2 regions of the Paracidovorax sp. genome follow, and region 1 is predicted to be linked to the other one. Evidence: predicted binding sites of a transcription regulator. Region 1 holds the regulator's gene; the other holds the start of a gene.
The links. Region 1 encodes FNR, which switches genes on or off when oxygen is low (the NO sensors DNR and NnrR bind a similar motif). Its sites were predicted from a motif close to TTGATNNNNATCAA; they were not measured.
Positions count from the first base shown of each region.

Region 1 (7,311 bases):
AGATAAGCGGGACCGCGCAACGCGTCGCGTTGAAGGAGACCGCCGAATATATCGTCAGCCACGAACTCGGGTTGGCAACATGCCCACTACGCCTCTTCAGACAACCACACCCAGACCGAAATCCGATAGCCAAACGCTATGGAAGGCACCACAATCCGGGCGACGAATGGCTCAGATCCAGCCACAGCGCCCACGCCGCGACCCCACACAGCAGCAGCCCCGACAGGCGCGTGCCCCAACCGCCGCGGGCCTGGTCGATCCGGCTGCGCAACCGCCCCCAGGCCCAGGGCCCGGCCAGCAGCCACACGGTGCCGCCCAGACCAAAGAGCGCCATGGTGGCCGCCCCGGCCCCCACGCTGCCGGAGAGCGCAGCCACGAGCAGCGCCGAGTACAGCAAGCCGCAGGGCATGAGCGCCCACGCACCGCCTGCGGCCAGCGCCCCGCCCCGCCGCCCTACCGCCGGAGCCACCCGACGCCACGCGCCGCGCCCAGCCCGCTCGATCCAGGCCGGCTGACGCGCCTGCAGCAGCATCAACAGCCCCCAGGCCAGCACGGCGACATGCAGCAGCGTCCAAGCCGGCTTGAGCGCAGAGGTCTGCTGAGTCAGCCAAGCGAGCCGGTCCATGGCCGTCGCGGCCAGCGCGCCAGCCGTCGCATAGCCCGCGATGCGTCCGGCATGGAAAAGCGCGGTGCGCGAGAGCGATGGCCGCTCCAGGCGCCTCAGCACGTGCTCTGCCGCAGGGGCCTCAGCGGCCCCACTCACTGACGAGCGGGTGATCGCCCCGCACGGCGCGGCACACATGGCCAGGCAGTGCGGCCCGCCCAGAAGGCCCATGGCCAGGGCGGTCCAGGCGGTAGTTGCCAGCATGGGTGGGTGGCCGTCAGATGATGCGAGAGAACCGCGCGCGGTTGCGGTCCACCTGCAGATGGCGGTCGAACACCATGGCCACGCCGCGCACGAAGAACCAGCCCATGGGCGTGACCGTGATGGCGTCGTCTGTCACCGTCGCCAGCCCCTGCTCCTGCAGATCGTGCAGTTGCTCGATCTCGGCGGCGAAATACCGGCGGAAATCGATCAGCCAGGATTGCTCCATGGGCTCGAACAGCACCTCGCCCTGGCACATCAGCGCCATGATGACGGCACGGCGTACCAGGTCGTCGCGGGTGAGTGCGAGCCCCCGCACCACCGGCAGCCGGCCCTGGTCGAGGAAGTCGTAGTACTCGTCCAGCGTCTTGGCGTTCTGGCTGTAGGTGGCACCCACGCGGCCGATGGCCGAGACGCCGAGGCCAATCAGGTCGCAGTCGGGCTGGGTGCTGTAGCCTTGGAAATTGCGATGCAGCCGGCCCTGGCGCTTGGCCACGGCCAAAGGATCGTGCGGCAAAGCGAAATGGTCCATGCCTACATACACATAGCCTGCGTCGCCCAAGGACTGGAGCGAGCGCGAGAGCATGGACACCTTGGCAGAAGCCTGCGGCAGCTCGGCCGTGACGATGCGCCGCTGCGGCTTGAAGCGCTCCGGCAGGTGGGCATAGGCGTAGAGGGCGATGCGGTCTGGCCGCAGCAGCGCGATCTGCTCCAGCGTACGGTCGAAGGACTCGGGCGTCTGGCGGGGCAGGCCGTAGATCAGATCGACATTGATCGACTCGAAGCCGAGGCGCCGGGCGGCCTCCACGAGGCTGAACACCTGGGCAGAGGGCTGTACCCGGTGGACGGCCTTCTGCACTTCGGGGTCGAAGTCCTGCACGCCGAAGCTCAGGCGGTTGAAGCCCAGCTCGGCCAGCACGGCCAGGCGCTCCTCGGTCACGGTGCGCGGATCCACCTCGATCGAGTATTCACCGCCCGGCACCAGCGCGAAGCTGCGCCGCAAAATGGCCATGAGTTCGCGCAGCGCCGCATCCGGCAGGAAGGTGGGGCTGCCGCCGCCCAGGTGCAGCTGGCTTACGGGCTGCCCCACCCCGCACTGCGCGGTGTGCAGGTCAATCTCGCGGCTCAAATAGCGCAAGTAGGTGGTGGCGCGCTCGGGGTGGCGCGTGATGATCTTGTTGCAAGCGCAGTAATAGCAGAGCGATTCGCAGAACGGAATATGCACATAAAGGGAGAGCGGAAGCGCCATCGAGGCTGCTCCGGCGCGCCGCTGCTGCAACGCGAGGACATACTCGTCCTGCCCGAATGCCTCGACGAACCGGTCCGCCGTCGGATAGGAGGTGTAGCGTGGCCCTGGCACGTCGAAGCGACGCAGTAGCTCGGGAGTGACAGCATTCATGAGGAATTCCTTGGGGTCCGGCTCCGAACTTTGCCGCAGGGCCCCTCGGCCGTCCTTGATGTGCATCAAGCGATGTCTGCAAGCGCGCTGAGACAATCAGCAGAGACGTCAATGAATTGAAACCTCTTGTGCGATAGGGCCCCTGGGCCGTACCGCACGACCGTCGCCGGTTCGCCCGATGCGACGAAGCCACTACAGGAGCTCCGTGCATATGAATCCGCAAACCATCAAAGTGGCCTGCTCCAACTGCAACCTGCGCGAACTGTGCATGCCCATGGGCCTGAACGAGCAGCAGCTGCAACGGATCGACGAGATCGTCGCCGTGCGCCGCAAGGTCAAGCGCGGGGGAACTCTGTTCCGCAATGGCGAGGCCTTCACTTCGCTCTTCGCCATCCGCACCGGCTTCTTCAAGACCTGCGTGGCCACGGAGGACGGCCGCGACCAGGTGACAGGCTTCCAGATGGCCGGCGAGATCATTGGCCTGGACGGCATCGTGAACGACCACCATAGCTGCGACGCCGTCGCGCTGGAAGATGCCGAGGTCTGCGTCATGCCCTTCGACCGCATCGAAGAACTGTCGCGCGAGGTCACGGCCCTGCAGAACCATGTGCACAAGATCATGAGCCGCGAGATCGTGCGCGAGCACGGCGTGATGCTCCTGCTGGGCAGCATGCGCGCCGAGGAGCGGTTGGCGGCCTTCCTGCTGAACCTGGTGCAGCGTCTGCATGCCCGCGGCTTCTCGCAGTCCGAACTGGTGCTGCGCATGACGCGCGAGGAAATCGGCAGCTACCTGGGCCTGAAGCTCGAGACCGTGAGCCGCACCTTCTCGAAGTTCGTCGAGGAAGGCATCGTCGAGGTGAAGCAGCGCCATGTGCGCATCCTCGACACAGAGGCGCTCAAGCGCATCGTCAACAGCCAGAACCAGGCCTGCCACTGAAGCGACACCCCTCCTAACACCCACTGGGCGCCAGGTGCGCGCGCGCTGCCGTGCTAGCGCGGGTATTTCGCGCAGTCTGCGGGCCGCTCGCATTCCGGCACCGGGCAACGGTTGATCTCGAAGGGCGAGAGCGACAGCAAGGTGGTGAGTGCGCCGGACAGCATGATGATGGCCCAGAACACGAAGAACGCCAGGGTATAGACCCCTTCGCGCGAGAGCGCGAGCGGCTGGTCCGCCCAGTGCAGCGCCTGCGGATCCACACAGGCAAAGACGACCATCTCCATCACGCCCGCCATCAAAAAGGCGGGCCAGGCGATCCACATCAGTCGCTGTTTCAGCATGGTGTCTTCTCCTTCGCGCGAGACGTGCTCAGGGCCGATCCTGCACAGGCGTGGCCGCATGGTTGCGGCCCTTGAGGGCCGGCACCATGGCGGCGGCGTCCTGGCGCAGCGTCTTGTTGATGTCGAGCCCGCGCTGGTAGTAGTCCTCTGCCAGCACCGGATCGGGTCGACTCAGTGCCAGCCAGAGCGTCACCAGGCCTGCGACCACCACGATGGCCGGCCCCGCGATGATGAGCCACACATGGCCGTAGCGCCACCAGGGCTGGGACACGGGCCCGGCTGGCTGCCCGGCGGATGAAACGATGGGGGTCATGCTCACACTCCTTCGCGGCGCACAGTCCGCTTCACCAAGAACCTTGTACCTATTGACGATCGCTTGGGGGCACGGCCATCAGCGCGGCACCAGAAACACCGACTTTTCGGACACCTGCGCCGCTGCTCCCTGGGCGCGCACCTCGAAATACACCGGGTGCGACCCCGGCTCGGCCGAGCCGTAGGGCACCTGCAGCCGCACGGCCACCCAGCGCGCCTCGGCCGGGCCCACCTCCACCTCGGGCTCGGAGGCGACCTCCAGCCCTGTCAGGCCTCGCGCGCCGATACGGTAACGCTGGGGCCCCTCGGTGGCATTCATGATCTGCAGACGGTAAACGTTCTCCAGCCGGCCGCCGGCCACGATGCGCGAGAGCGCGGCGCGGTCGCGCACCACGTCCACCTTGAGCGGCGTACGCCCCACCAGGCTGGCCAGCATGCCGATGCACAGCAGCACCAGCACCGCACTGTAGATCAGCACGCGCGGGCGCAGCACGCGACGCAGTATCTGCGGCTGGCTCCAGCGGCGCTCCACGCCGTTCTGGGTCGAAAAGCGGATCAGGCCCGGCGCATAGCGCATCTTGTCCATCACGGTATTGCAGGCATCCACGCACAGGCCGCAGCCGATGCACTCGTACTGCAGGCCGTTGCGGATGTCGATCCCCACCGGGCAGACCTGCACGCACAGGGTGCAGTCGATGCAGTCGCCGAGCCCCTGCGCCCGAGGGTCGGCCACCGACTTGTTGCGCGGGCCGCGCGGCTCGCCGCGGGCCTGGTCATAGGTCACGATCAGCGTGTCGCTGTCGAACATGGCGCTCTGAAAGCGCGCATAGGGGCACATGTACTTGCACACCTGCTCGCGCATGAAACCGGCGTTGCCGTAGGTGGCAAGGGCGTAGAACGCCACCCAGAAGATCTGCCACGAGCCCTGCAGTGCCAACAGCTCCGCCCCCAGCAGGCGGATGGGCACGAAGTAGCCCACGAAGCTGAAGCCTGTCCAGCCCGCGATGGCGATCCACAGCAACTGCTTGGTGCTCTTCTTGGCGATCTTCTCTGCCGTCCAGCCGCTGCGGTCCAGCCGCAGGCGTGCGCTGCGATCACCTTCCACACGGTGCTCGATCCACATGAAGATCTCGGTATAGACCGTTTGCGGACAGGCGAAGCCGCACCACAGCCGCCCCGCCACCGCAGTGAAGAGGAACAGCGACAGCGCCGAGATGACAAGCAGGCCGGTGAGGTAGATGAAGTCCTGCGGATAGAGCACCAGGCCAAACAGGTAGAACCGGCGTGCGCCCAGGTCGAACAGCACCATCTGCCGCCCACCCCACTGCAGCCACGGCAAGCCGTAGAACACCAGCTGCGTGAGCACGACCATGAGCCAGCGCCAGCGCGCGAAGACGCCACTGATCGCGCGCGGGTAGATCTTCTGCTGCGCCTCGTAGAGCGACTGGCTTTCTGCGGGGACGGGAGTGATCGGTATGACCTTGGCCGGAGGGCCTTCGGCGGGCTTCATGGTGGGTGCCTGTGGCGGGGGCCCGGATGGGTTCCGAGTCGCATGGAAAAAAGGAAAGGAGAAAGCAATGCAGCCGGCGCCGAGGCGCCGGCTCAGGACGTGGACACGGCGGTTGCGTGTGACACGTGCTTCGGGGCTCGCTCAGCGCACGGCGGCGCCGGGCTTGCCGTTCGAAAGACCCCAGACATAGGCCGTCAGCACGTTGATCTGGCTGTCGGTGAGCTTGCCAGCCTGCGCTGGCATCTGGTTGGTCTTGCCGTTGTTGATCATCGCGGTGATCGCGGCCTCACCCCAGCCGTGCAGCCAGATGTCATCGGTGAGGTTGGGCGCGCCCAGCGCCGTGTTGCCCTTGCCATCCATGCCATGGCATGCCGCGCAGGCCGTGAACTTGGACTTGCCCAGCGATGCGCGCAGCGAATCGTGCGGGCTGCCAGAGAGGCTCAGCACGTACTGCGCGAGGTTGCGCACGTCTTCGGGCGATCCCACGGCGGCGGCCATCGGCGGCATCACGCCAATGCGGCCGGCATGGATGGTCTGGTGGATCTGCTCGGGCGCGCCGCCATGCAGCCAGTCGCCATCGGTGAGGTTGGGAAAGCCCTTGCTACCGCGCGCATCGGAGCCGTGGCACTGCGCGCAGTTATTGAGAAAGAGGCGTTCGCCGATGGCCATGGCCTGCGGATCGCGCGCCATGTCTTCAGGCTTCATTTGCGCGAAGCGGGCGTAGAGCGGCTGCAGCTCGGCATCGGCCTTGGCCATCTCGGCCTCGTACTCGCCGCGCTGCGTCCAGCCCAGACGGCCGGAGAAGGCCCCCAGGCCCGGGTAGGCCACCAGATAGGCCACGCCAAAGACCATGGTGATGATGAACAGCCACATCCACCATCGCGGCAGCGGGTTGTTCATCTCGCGCAGGTCTTCGTCCCAGACGTGGCCGGTGGTGTTGTCGGCCGTGGCCTCGACCTTCTTGCGCGAGGTGATCCACAGCAGCAGGGCGCAGGCCAGGATGCCGGCCAGCGTGAGCCCGGCCACATAGAGGGACCAGAAATGGTTGGTGAAATCGCTCATGGGTTCTCTCGTTTCTTGTGCGTGCGGCCGTTCGATCGGTCGGAAAGACCGGCGGAAAGGCCGGCAGTGAGTCCGTCAGTCCTGCACGAAGGGCAGCTGCGCCGCCTCTTCGAAGCGGGCCTGGTTGCGGCGCAGGAACGCCCAGACCCAGATGCCCAGAAAGCACGCCAGCGATGCCAGCGTGGCCACGATGCGCATGGTGGTGATATCCATAGCAGGCTCCTTGGTTGCGGTGTGCGGCGCGGGCTTACTTGAGCGCGCGGCCCATGACCTGCAGGTAGGCGACAAGCGCGTCCAGCTCGGTCTTGCCCTTGACCTCGTCGGCTCCGCCGGCGATCTCCGCATCGGTGTAAGGCACGCCCACGATGCGCAGCGCCTTCATGCGGGGTTCGACCACGCTGGGATCGACCTGGGTCTTCGCCAACCACGGGTAGGCGGGCATGTTCGATTCGGGCACCACGTCGCGCGGGTTGTTCAGGTGGATGCGGTGCCACTCGTCGCTGTACTTGCCGCCCACGCGCTGCAGGTCAGGGCCCGTGCGCTTGCTGCCCCACTGGAAGGGGTGGTCGTAGACGAACTCGCCCGCCACGGAGTAGTGGCCATAGCGCAGCGTCTCGGCGCGGAAGGGGCGGATCATCTGCGAGTGGCAGTTGTAGCAGCCCTCACGCAGATAGATGTCGCGGCCGATCAACTGCACCGCGGTATAGGGCTTGACGCCGTCCACAGCCTCGGTGGTGGACTTCTGGAAGAAGAGCGGCACGATCTCGACCAGGCCGCCCACGGCCACGACGAGCAGGATCAGCACGATCATCAGGAAGTTGCTGGTCTCCACCTTTTCGTGGGTGAAGCCGGCAGATGCGGTGCGGGGGGTATCAGACATTCAAT
Region 1 is NZ_JBXYZY010000003.1:177,811-185,121, reverse strand. It holds gene AC3A84_RS04685 (cyclic di-GMP phosphodiesterase) at 1-62, opposite strand, end outside; gene AC3A84_RS04680 (sulfite exporter TauE/SafE family protein) at 137-868, opposite strand; gene hemN (oxygen-independent coproporphyrinogen III oxidase) at 882-2,264, opposite strand; gene fnr (fumarate/nitrate reduction transcriptional regulator Fnr) at 2,476-3,201, shown strand; gene AC3A84_RS04665 (hypothetical protein) at 3,255-3,542, opposite strand; gene AC3A84_RS04660 (FixH family protein) at 3,571-3,855, opposite strand; gene ccoG (cytochrome c oxidase accessory protein CcoG) at 3,934-5,364, opposite strand; gene ccoP (cytochrome-c oxidase, cbb3-type subunit III) at 5,506-6,426, opposite strand; gene AC3A84_RS04645 (cbb3-type cytochrome oxidase subunit 3) at 6,502-6,639, opposite strand; gene ccoO (cytochrome-c oxidase, cbb3-type subunit II) at 6,674-7,306, opposite strand.

Region 2 (7,311 bases), on a different contig from region 1:
GGAAGAGTTCGGTGCGCTGTGTGAGCCAGGTGCCGGCCTCGGCCTGCACGCTGCCGGCGCCCGGGCGCAGCTCGCCCGCGGCCAGGGCCAGCAGGGTGGACTTGCCCGCGCCGCTCGCGCCGACCACCGCCACCCGTTCGCCCCGCGCGATGGTCAGGGCGATGCCGCGCAGGATGCCGTCATCGTTGGCATACCCGGCGCATACGGCGTCCATGCGCAGTGCCGCATCGTTGGCGGCGGGCGGGGGCAGTGTGGCCGGTTCCGCCGCGGGTGCGGCCAGGCGCGGCGCCAGCCGCCGGGCGGCCAGAGCGCTGCGGCCGGCTTCCAGCGCGCCCCGGCGCAGCGCGGCGAAGGGCTCCAGCGCCGAGAGCGCCAGGAGCAAGGCCAGGGCGGCCAGCGGCGCGGTCACGGAGCCGGTCTGCGCCAGTGCGCCCATGGCCAGCAGCACGGCGGCGACGGTGGCGTGTCCGGCTACTGCGTAGGTCCAGCCGGTGCGGGTTTCCAGGCGGTGCAGCGCGTCTTCGGCCTGGGCCAGGCGCGCATCGGTGCGCGCGAGCCGCTGGCATTGCGCGGCCAGCCGGCCTGCCATGGCCAGCTCGGTCTGGCCGGCCACCAGGTCGATGGCCTGCTCGCGCAGCCGCTCCAGCCCGCGCGCACGGCGCAGTGCGGCGCGGCGGGCGCGGCGGGCCGCGAAGAGCGCCACGCCGCCGCCGCACAGCAGCAGCCAGGCGAAGGTGGCCAGGCCCAGCCGCCAGTCCAGCGCACCCAGCACGCAGCCGGCCAGCAGTGCGGCCCCCAAGGCAGCGCCCGCGGGTACGGCCACGCGCAGATAGAGTGATTCGAGCGCGTCGATGTCGTGCGTCAGACGGAACAGCAGGCGCGCAGGCCGCTGCTGCAGATCGCGCAGGCCCTGGGGCTGCGCCCAGCCGCGAAAGAGCCGCTCGCGCAGCGCGGCCAGCACGGCGAAGCTGGCATCGTGCGTCACCACGCGCTCCGCGTAGCGCCCGGCCGTGCGGCCCAGCGCCAGCACGCGGATGCTGGCGCTGGGCATGAACACGTTGAAGGTCAAGGCCGCCGCGGCCGAGAGGCCCGCGAGCGCCGTGCCCGTGATGAACCAGCCCGAAATGCCCAACAGAGCCATGCCGGCCAGCACCGTGATCGCGGCCAGCAGCGTGCCCAGCAGCAGGCGAGGGCCGCTGGTGGCAATGAAGAGGCGCAGCACGGCGCCCAGGCCGGGGCGCTGCGCAGCGCGGTGCGGATGCGTGTTCATGCGGCTCTCCGTGGGGCGGCATCACCCAGTTGCCCGATGTGCACCACGCGCCCGATGCGCGCGGCCAGCGCCAGGTCGTGCGTGGCGACGATCAGGGTGCGGCCTTGGGCCATGCGCAGCAGCGCATCGACCACGGCCTGCGCGGTGGCGCTATCCAGGTGGGCCGTGGGCTCGTCCAGCAGCCACAGGTCGGCGGGGCCGGCGGCGGCGGCGCGCGCCAGGGCCAGCCGCACGGCTTCGCCGCCCGAGAGGCCCGTGCCGCCTTCGCCCAGCGCGCTGCCCGGAACGACACGGCTGGCATCGCCCAGGCCAGCGTGGCGCAGCGCCGCGCTGGCGCGGTGGCGCGGCACGCCGGGGCGGTCCAGGCTGACGTTGTCCAGCGCGGTGCCCGAGAAGATGTGCGGCTTCTGGCCGATCCAGGCCATGCGGCGGCGCAGGGCGGCGGCGCTGGCTTCTTCGAGCCGCGTGCCGTCGATCACCACCTCGCCGCTGGAGACGGGCAGCAGGCCGGCGATGAGCGAGAGCAGCGTGGTCTTGCCCGCACCGCTCGCACCCACCAGCGCGACATGCTCGCCTGCGCCCACGAAAAGATCCACGCCCGCAAGAACCGGCGCTTCGCCCGCGTGCTGCAGGCTCACCTTGCGCAGCTCCACACGGGCAGCGCGTGGCGTATCGGGCTGGTGCTGTGGCTCTTCCAGAGCGCCCGGCATGCGCAGGGCATCGCGGGTCTGCAGTTGCGTCAGCGCCTGCAGCGCGGCCTGGCCGGCGGCCTTGTCGTGCCAGGCGGCGGCCAGATCGCGCAGCGGCTCGAAGAAGGCGGGCGCCAGCAGGAGCACGAAGAGACCCTGGCCCAGCGAAAGGCGTTGGCCCCAGCTGCCCGCGCTGAACTGGCCCAGCAGATGGAAGCCCACGTAGACGGCCACCAGCGCCACAGCCAGCGCCGAGAACAGCTCCAGCGATGCGGAGGAGAGAAAGGCGATGCGCAGCACGCGCATGGTGCGCTGGCGCAGGGTTTCGGCCGAGGCGCGCAGCCGGCGCGCCGTGGCATCGACGGCGCCCAGTGCGCGCAAGGTCGCCAGCCCGCGCAATCGGTCGAGCAGGAAACCGTTCATGCCGCCGAGCGCCTGCAGCTGCGATTCACTGGCGGCGCGGGCCTGCCAGCCGACCAGTGCCATTGCCAGCGGGATCAACGGAGCGGCGGCGACGAGGATCAGCGCGGCCAGCCACGACTGGCTGGCCACGGCCAGTGCCAGCACCGGCGGCACTGCCATGGTTCGCCAGCGGGCGGGCTGGTAGCGCAGCAGCCAGGGCAGCAAGGCCTCGGCCTGCTCGGCCATGGCGCTGGCGGCCTGGCCCGATGCCGCGCGGGCCCCATCCAGCGGGGAACGGCGTGCCAGCGCCGCGCAGGCTTGCGCCCGCACCGTGCTCACGTATCGCCGCGCCGCGGCGAAGATGCGCCGGCCGGCCCAGGCTTCGCCCGTGGCGCGCAACACGCCTAGCAGCGCATAGGCCAGCGCCGGCCCCGCTACGGCGGCCCAGCCCTTGCCATCGGCCAGCCGCTGCACGGCCACCGCCAGCGACGCGGCCTGGCCCACCCAGAGTAGGGCGGCCAGGGCCAGCACCGCATTGGCCAGGCGCGATTGCGGCACGGCCTGTGCCGCTGCAGATGGCACGGGGGGCGCAGCGCAAGCGGAGGCTTGCTCTCATTCATCGCCGTGTTCCGTGCCATGATGCTTCTTAAGTTTCAGTAATTTCGGAAAGTTTAAATCTTGATGGATGAGGTGCATCACTTTGTTGTGCGCATTCCACTAAGAATGCATCCGGTTTTTGATGTGAGTCAAAGGTGTGCGGGATAATTTGTTTGTCAAATTTTTAGAAAATTGTGAAAGAATCAAGCGGTGACACCTCTCGTTCAAACTTTCGTCAGCCATTTCGGGGAGATGGGCAGCCGCTGGGGCATCAACCGCACAGTGGGGCAGATCTATGCGCTGCTTTTCGTCACGGAGCGGCAGTTGCATGCCGACGACATCGGCGAGAAGCTGGGCATCTCGCGCTCCAACGTGAGCATCGGGCTCAAGGAACTGCAGGCCTGGGGGCTCGTGCGGCAAAGCCGCGTGCCGGGCGACCGGCGCGAATACTTCTCTTCGCTGGGTGATGTGTGGGAGATCTTCCGCGTGGTGGCTGCCGAGCGGCGCCGGCGCGAGGTGGCGCCCACGCTGTCGGTCCTGCGCGAATCGCTGCTGGCCGACGCCACCTCGCCCGAAGACGCCTTCGCCCAGGAACGCATGCGCCAGATGCACGGGCTGGTGGACCTGGCCAACACCTGGTTCGACGACCTGCAGCGGCTTTCGCCCGAATCCCTCGCCCAGCTGATGCGGATGGGCTCGAAGGTGCAGAAGCTGCTGGCGGCGCGCGACGTGCTGTTCGGCACGGGCGGGCGGGGCGACGATCCGGCCTGATGCCCTGCGCTCGCGCCCGTGCTCGCGACTGATGATTGCAGCGCGGCAGGGGCTTCACGGCGAGAGGCTCCGCACGCATCTCCCAGGTCTCATTGACGACCCTCGGCGAGATCGTCAACACGTTCTAAGGTTGCGTTAAGGCAGTCGTACCAATATCGGGCCGCACCGTGTCCTATTGGGTTCCCGTCGATTGCCATGCCGCTGGATCATGCTCTCTTCCTCGCTTTCAACGGCCGGGCTTCGGTGCCCCTGCGGCCGGGTGCGGTCGCGCCTTGCGCGTCGGATCAGCCGCAGCAGTGGATAGCGATGCGCCTCCCTCCGGGGGCTGGCCTGGCCGCTGCCGCCAGGAAGGCGCTCTGATGGCCGTGCAAGCCAAGCCTCGGCAACTCGCATGCCTCTCCTGCGTCGTGCCCTGCCACAACGAGGCAGCCAATCTGGAAAAGCTGCTGCCGCAGCTCCAGGAGGCGCTGGCGGCCTGCGTCGAAAGCTGGGAGATCGTCCTGGTGGACGACGGCAGCTCCGATGCGACCAGCATGGTGCTCGCTCACTGGGCGCAGCAACCGGGCTTTCGTGCGCTGCTGCTGTCGCGGAACTTCGGCAAGGAAGCGGCCCTCATGGCCGGCCTGGAGGCGGCGCAGGGCGATGCCGTGGTGACGATGGACGGCGACCTGCAGCATCCCCCGTCCCTCATTCCCGTCTTCATTCAGCACTGGAGCGAAGGCTCCGACATGGTCTATGCGCAGCGCCAGGATCGGCACGATGAAGGTGCCTTCAAGCGCTGGGGCGCGCGCTGCTTCTACGCCATCGTCAACATGGGCGGGCGCTTCGCAGTGCCCGCCGGGGCGGGGGATTTTCGGCTCATGGATCGCAGCGTGGTCGATGCCCTGCTGTCCCTGCCCGAGCGCAATCGCTTCATGAAGGGCCTCTACGCGTGGGTCGGCTTCGATGCGACCGCCGTTCCGTACATGCCCAGCGCCCGGCTGCACGGCCGCACCAGTTTCAGCCCCTTGGCGCTGATCCGGCTTTCGCTCGACGGGTTGACCGGCTTCACCGCCTGGCCCCTGCGGGCCGTGAGCGCCATGGGCCTGGTGCTGGCGGTGCTGGCGCTGCTCTACGGGGCCTATCTGACGATCGCCTACCTGCTCTATGGCCACGCCATCAGCGGCTGGACGACCATCGTGGTCGGCCTGATGGGCTTTTCCGGGGTGCAGTTGCTGTCGCTGGGCATCGTGGGCGAATACGTGGGGCGGATTGCGGAAGAGGTCAAGGCACGGCCCCTCTACGTGGTCAAGCGTGAACTGGGCCAGGGTCTGAAGAGGGCGGATTGATGACGGTGAACAAGAAGAACCCAGCGCCGCTGGGAATGATGGCGGTCGCCCTGCTGGTGCTGGCCTGGTGGGCCGCCACGGCGTGCCTGCGTCCGCTGATGCTGCCCGATGAGGGCCGCTACGTGGGCATCGCGTGGGAAATGCTGCGCTCGGGCGACTGGCTGACGCCCACCATCAACGGCTTGCCGTACTTCCACAAGCCGCCGCTCTTTTACTGGATCACGGCCAGCTCGCTCTGGTTGTTCGGCAACCACGAAGGCGCGGCACGCGTGGCGCCTCTGCTCGGCGCGCTGGCCGGTTCCTGGGCTTCCTACGCCTTCCTGCGCCGCTGGTGGAGCGAGCGGGCGGGGCGGATGGGCCTGCTGGTGCTCATGGCACAGCCCTTCTGGATCATGGGCGCGCAATTTGCCAACCTGGATACGCTGGTGGCCGGCTGCATCGTCGCCACCATCTGCCTGCTCGCGCACGCCGTGATGCTGGCCGAGCATGCGCTGCCGTATCGCCGGGTGCTGCTGGCTGCCTGGGGCATGGCCGCGCTGGGCGTGCTGGCCAAGGGCCTGATCGGCTTCGTGCTGCCCGCGCTGGTGGTGTTCCTGTGGCTCGCCGTGCAGCGGCGCTGGCGCCGCCTGGGCAGCCTCTTCTGGTGGGCCGGGCCGCTGCTGTTTTTGTGCCTGGCGGCGCCGTGGTTCGTCGCCATGCAGCAGCGCTTTCCTGATTTTCTGTACTACTTCTTCGTGGTGCAGCATTTCAAGCGCTTCGCGGAAACCGGGTTCAACAACGTGATGCCCCTGTGGTTCTACCCGGCCGTGCTGGCGCTCTTCTTCCTGCCGTGGCTGCCGTGGATGGCCCGCGCCTGCAGGCCCCTCGGCAGCGGCGCGTCGCCTGAGCACCGTTCGGTTCGTCTGCTGCTGTGGATCTGGGCGGCCGTCATCGTGGGCTTTTTCTCGCTGCCCCAATCCAAGCTGCTGGGCTATGTCATGCCTGCGGTGGTGCCGCTGGCCGCCCTGGCGGCGCAGGGCTATCTGTCGCGGGAGCGCGTCTCCCGCCTCCAGTCGGGCCTGTGGTTCCTGGCGGCGGGCACGGGCACGGCGCTCGCGCTGGGGGCGCTTACGTGGCTGACCGTGCATCCGCAGAAATCCATGCGCGCCTTCGCGCAGACGCTGAGCGAAAGCCGCGAGGCGGCAGAGCCCGTCGTGATGCTCGACACCTACTATTTCGACCTGCCGTTCTATGCAGGGCTGCGCACCCCGGTGGCGGTGATCGAGAACTGGGACGATCCGGCGATCCAGCGGCGAGATGACCAGCGCAAGGAAATCGCGGATGCCGGCCAGTTCGATCGGGCCGCCGCGTCCGTGCGCCTGCTGCTGCCGGCGTCCTTGCCACGGCTGCTGTGCCGTTCCGGCGTCGTGTGGGTGCTGGGGCCTTCCAGGGAGATGGAGCGCTATCCGTATCTGGCGGAGGCCGCCAGCGCCTACCGCGGCAACGCGATGACGTTGTGGCGCCTCGAAACCGGGCGCCCGGCCGTTGCCGCGCAGCTGGGGTGCAGCCAGATGCCGTACGACGATGCGCTGCGCCAGTCTCCTGCGCCGCTCTCCGAGGCCCGGGTGCCGGGGTGAGCGGTGTCCATGGACCGCCCCTGGACCGCCCCAGGGCGGCCCGCCTGACGCAAGAAAAAAGCCGGTCCGGGCAGCGCTGCCCGGGCCGGCTTTTTCGTGTGCGGTGTGGTTAGGCCAGCAGGTCGCTCAGCGCCCGCGCGATGACCTTGGTGGCGCGGCGCAGGTCTTCGAGGTCCAGGCGCTCGTCGGCGCGCTTGGCGTGCGATTCCAGCACCGTGCGCGGGCCGGCGCCGTAGATCACGCCGGGGATGCCGGCTTCGCCGTAGAGGCGCACATCGGTATAGAGCGGCGTGCCCATGGCGGGCACGGGCTGGCCGAAGAGGGCTTCGCCGTGGCGCTGGATGGCGCTCACCAGCGGCGCGTTGCCCGCCAGCGGCTTCATGGAGTTGGCCAGCAGCAGGCGCTTGATCTCCACGGTGATGCCCGGCTGGCCGGCGGCGGCCTCGGCGATCACGCGGCGGATGTCGGCTTCCACGGTGGCCGGGTTCTCTTCGGGGATCATGCGGCGGTCGAGCTTGAACACCACCTTGCCGGGCACGACGTTGGTGTTGGTGCCGCCTTCGATGCGGCCCACGTTCAGGTAGGGGTGCTTGATGCCCGCGACCTTGGACGTGATCTGCTTGTAGGCCGTGTTCTGC
Region 2 is NZ_JBXYZY010000001.1:87,184-94,494, forward strand. It holds gene AC3A84_RS00400 (amino acid ABC transporter ATP-binding/permease protein) at 1-1,270, opposite strand, end outside; gene cydD (thiol reductant ABC exporter subunit CydD) at 1,267-2,943, opposite strand; gene AC3A84_RS00410 (GbsR/MarR family transcriptional regulator) at 3,169-3,729, shown strand; gene AC3A84_RS00415 (glycosyltransferase family 2 protein) at 4,089-5,057, shown strand; gene AC3A84_RS00420 (ArnT family glycosyltransferase) at 5,057-6,673, shown strand; gene AC3A84_RS00425 (M20 family metallopeptidase) at 6,783-7,311, opposite strand, start outside.
Region 2: the regulator FNR is predicted to act here: its motif matches at 3,098-3,111, upstream of cydD (thiol reductant ABC exporter subunit CydD).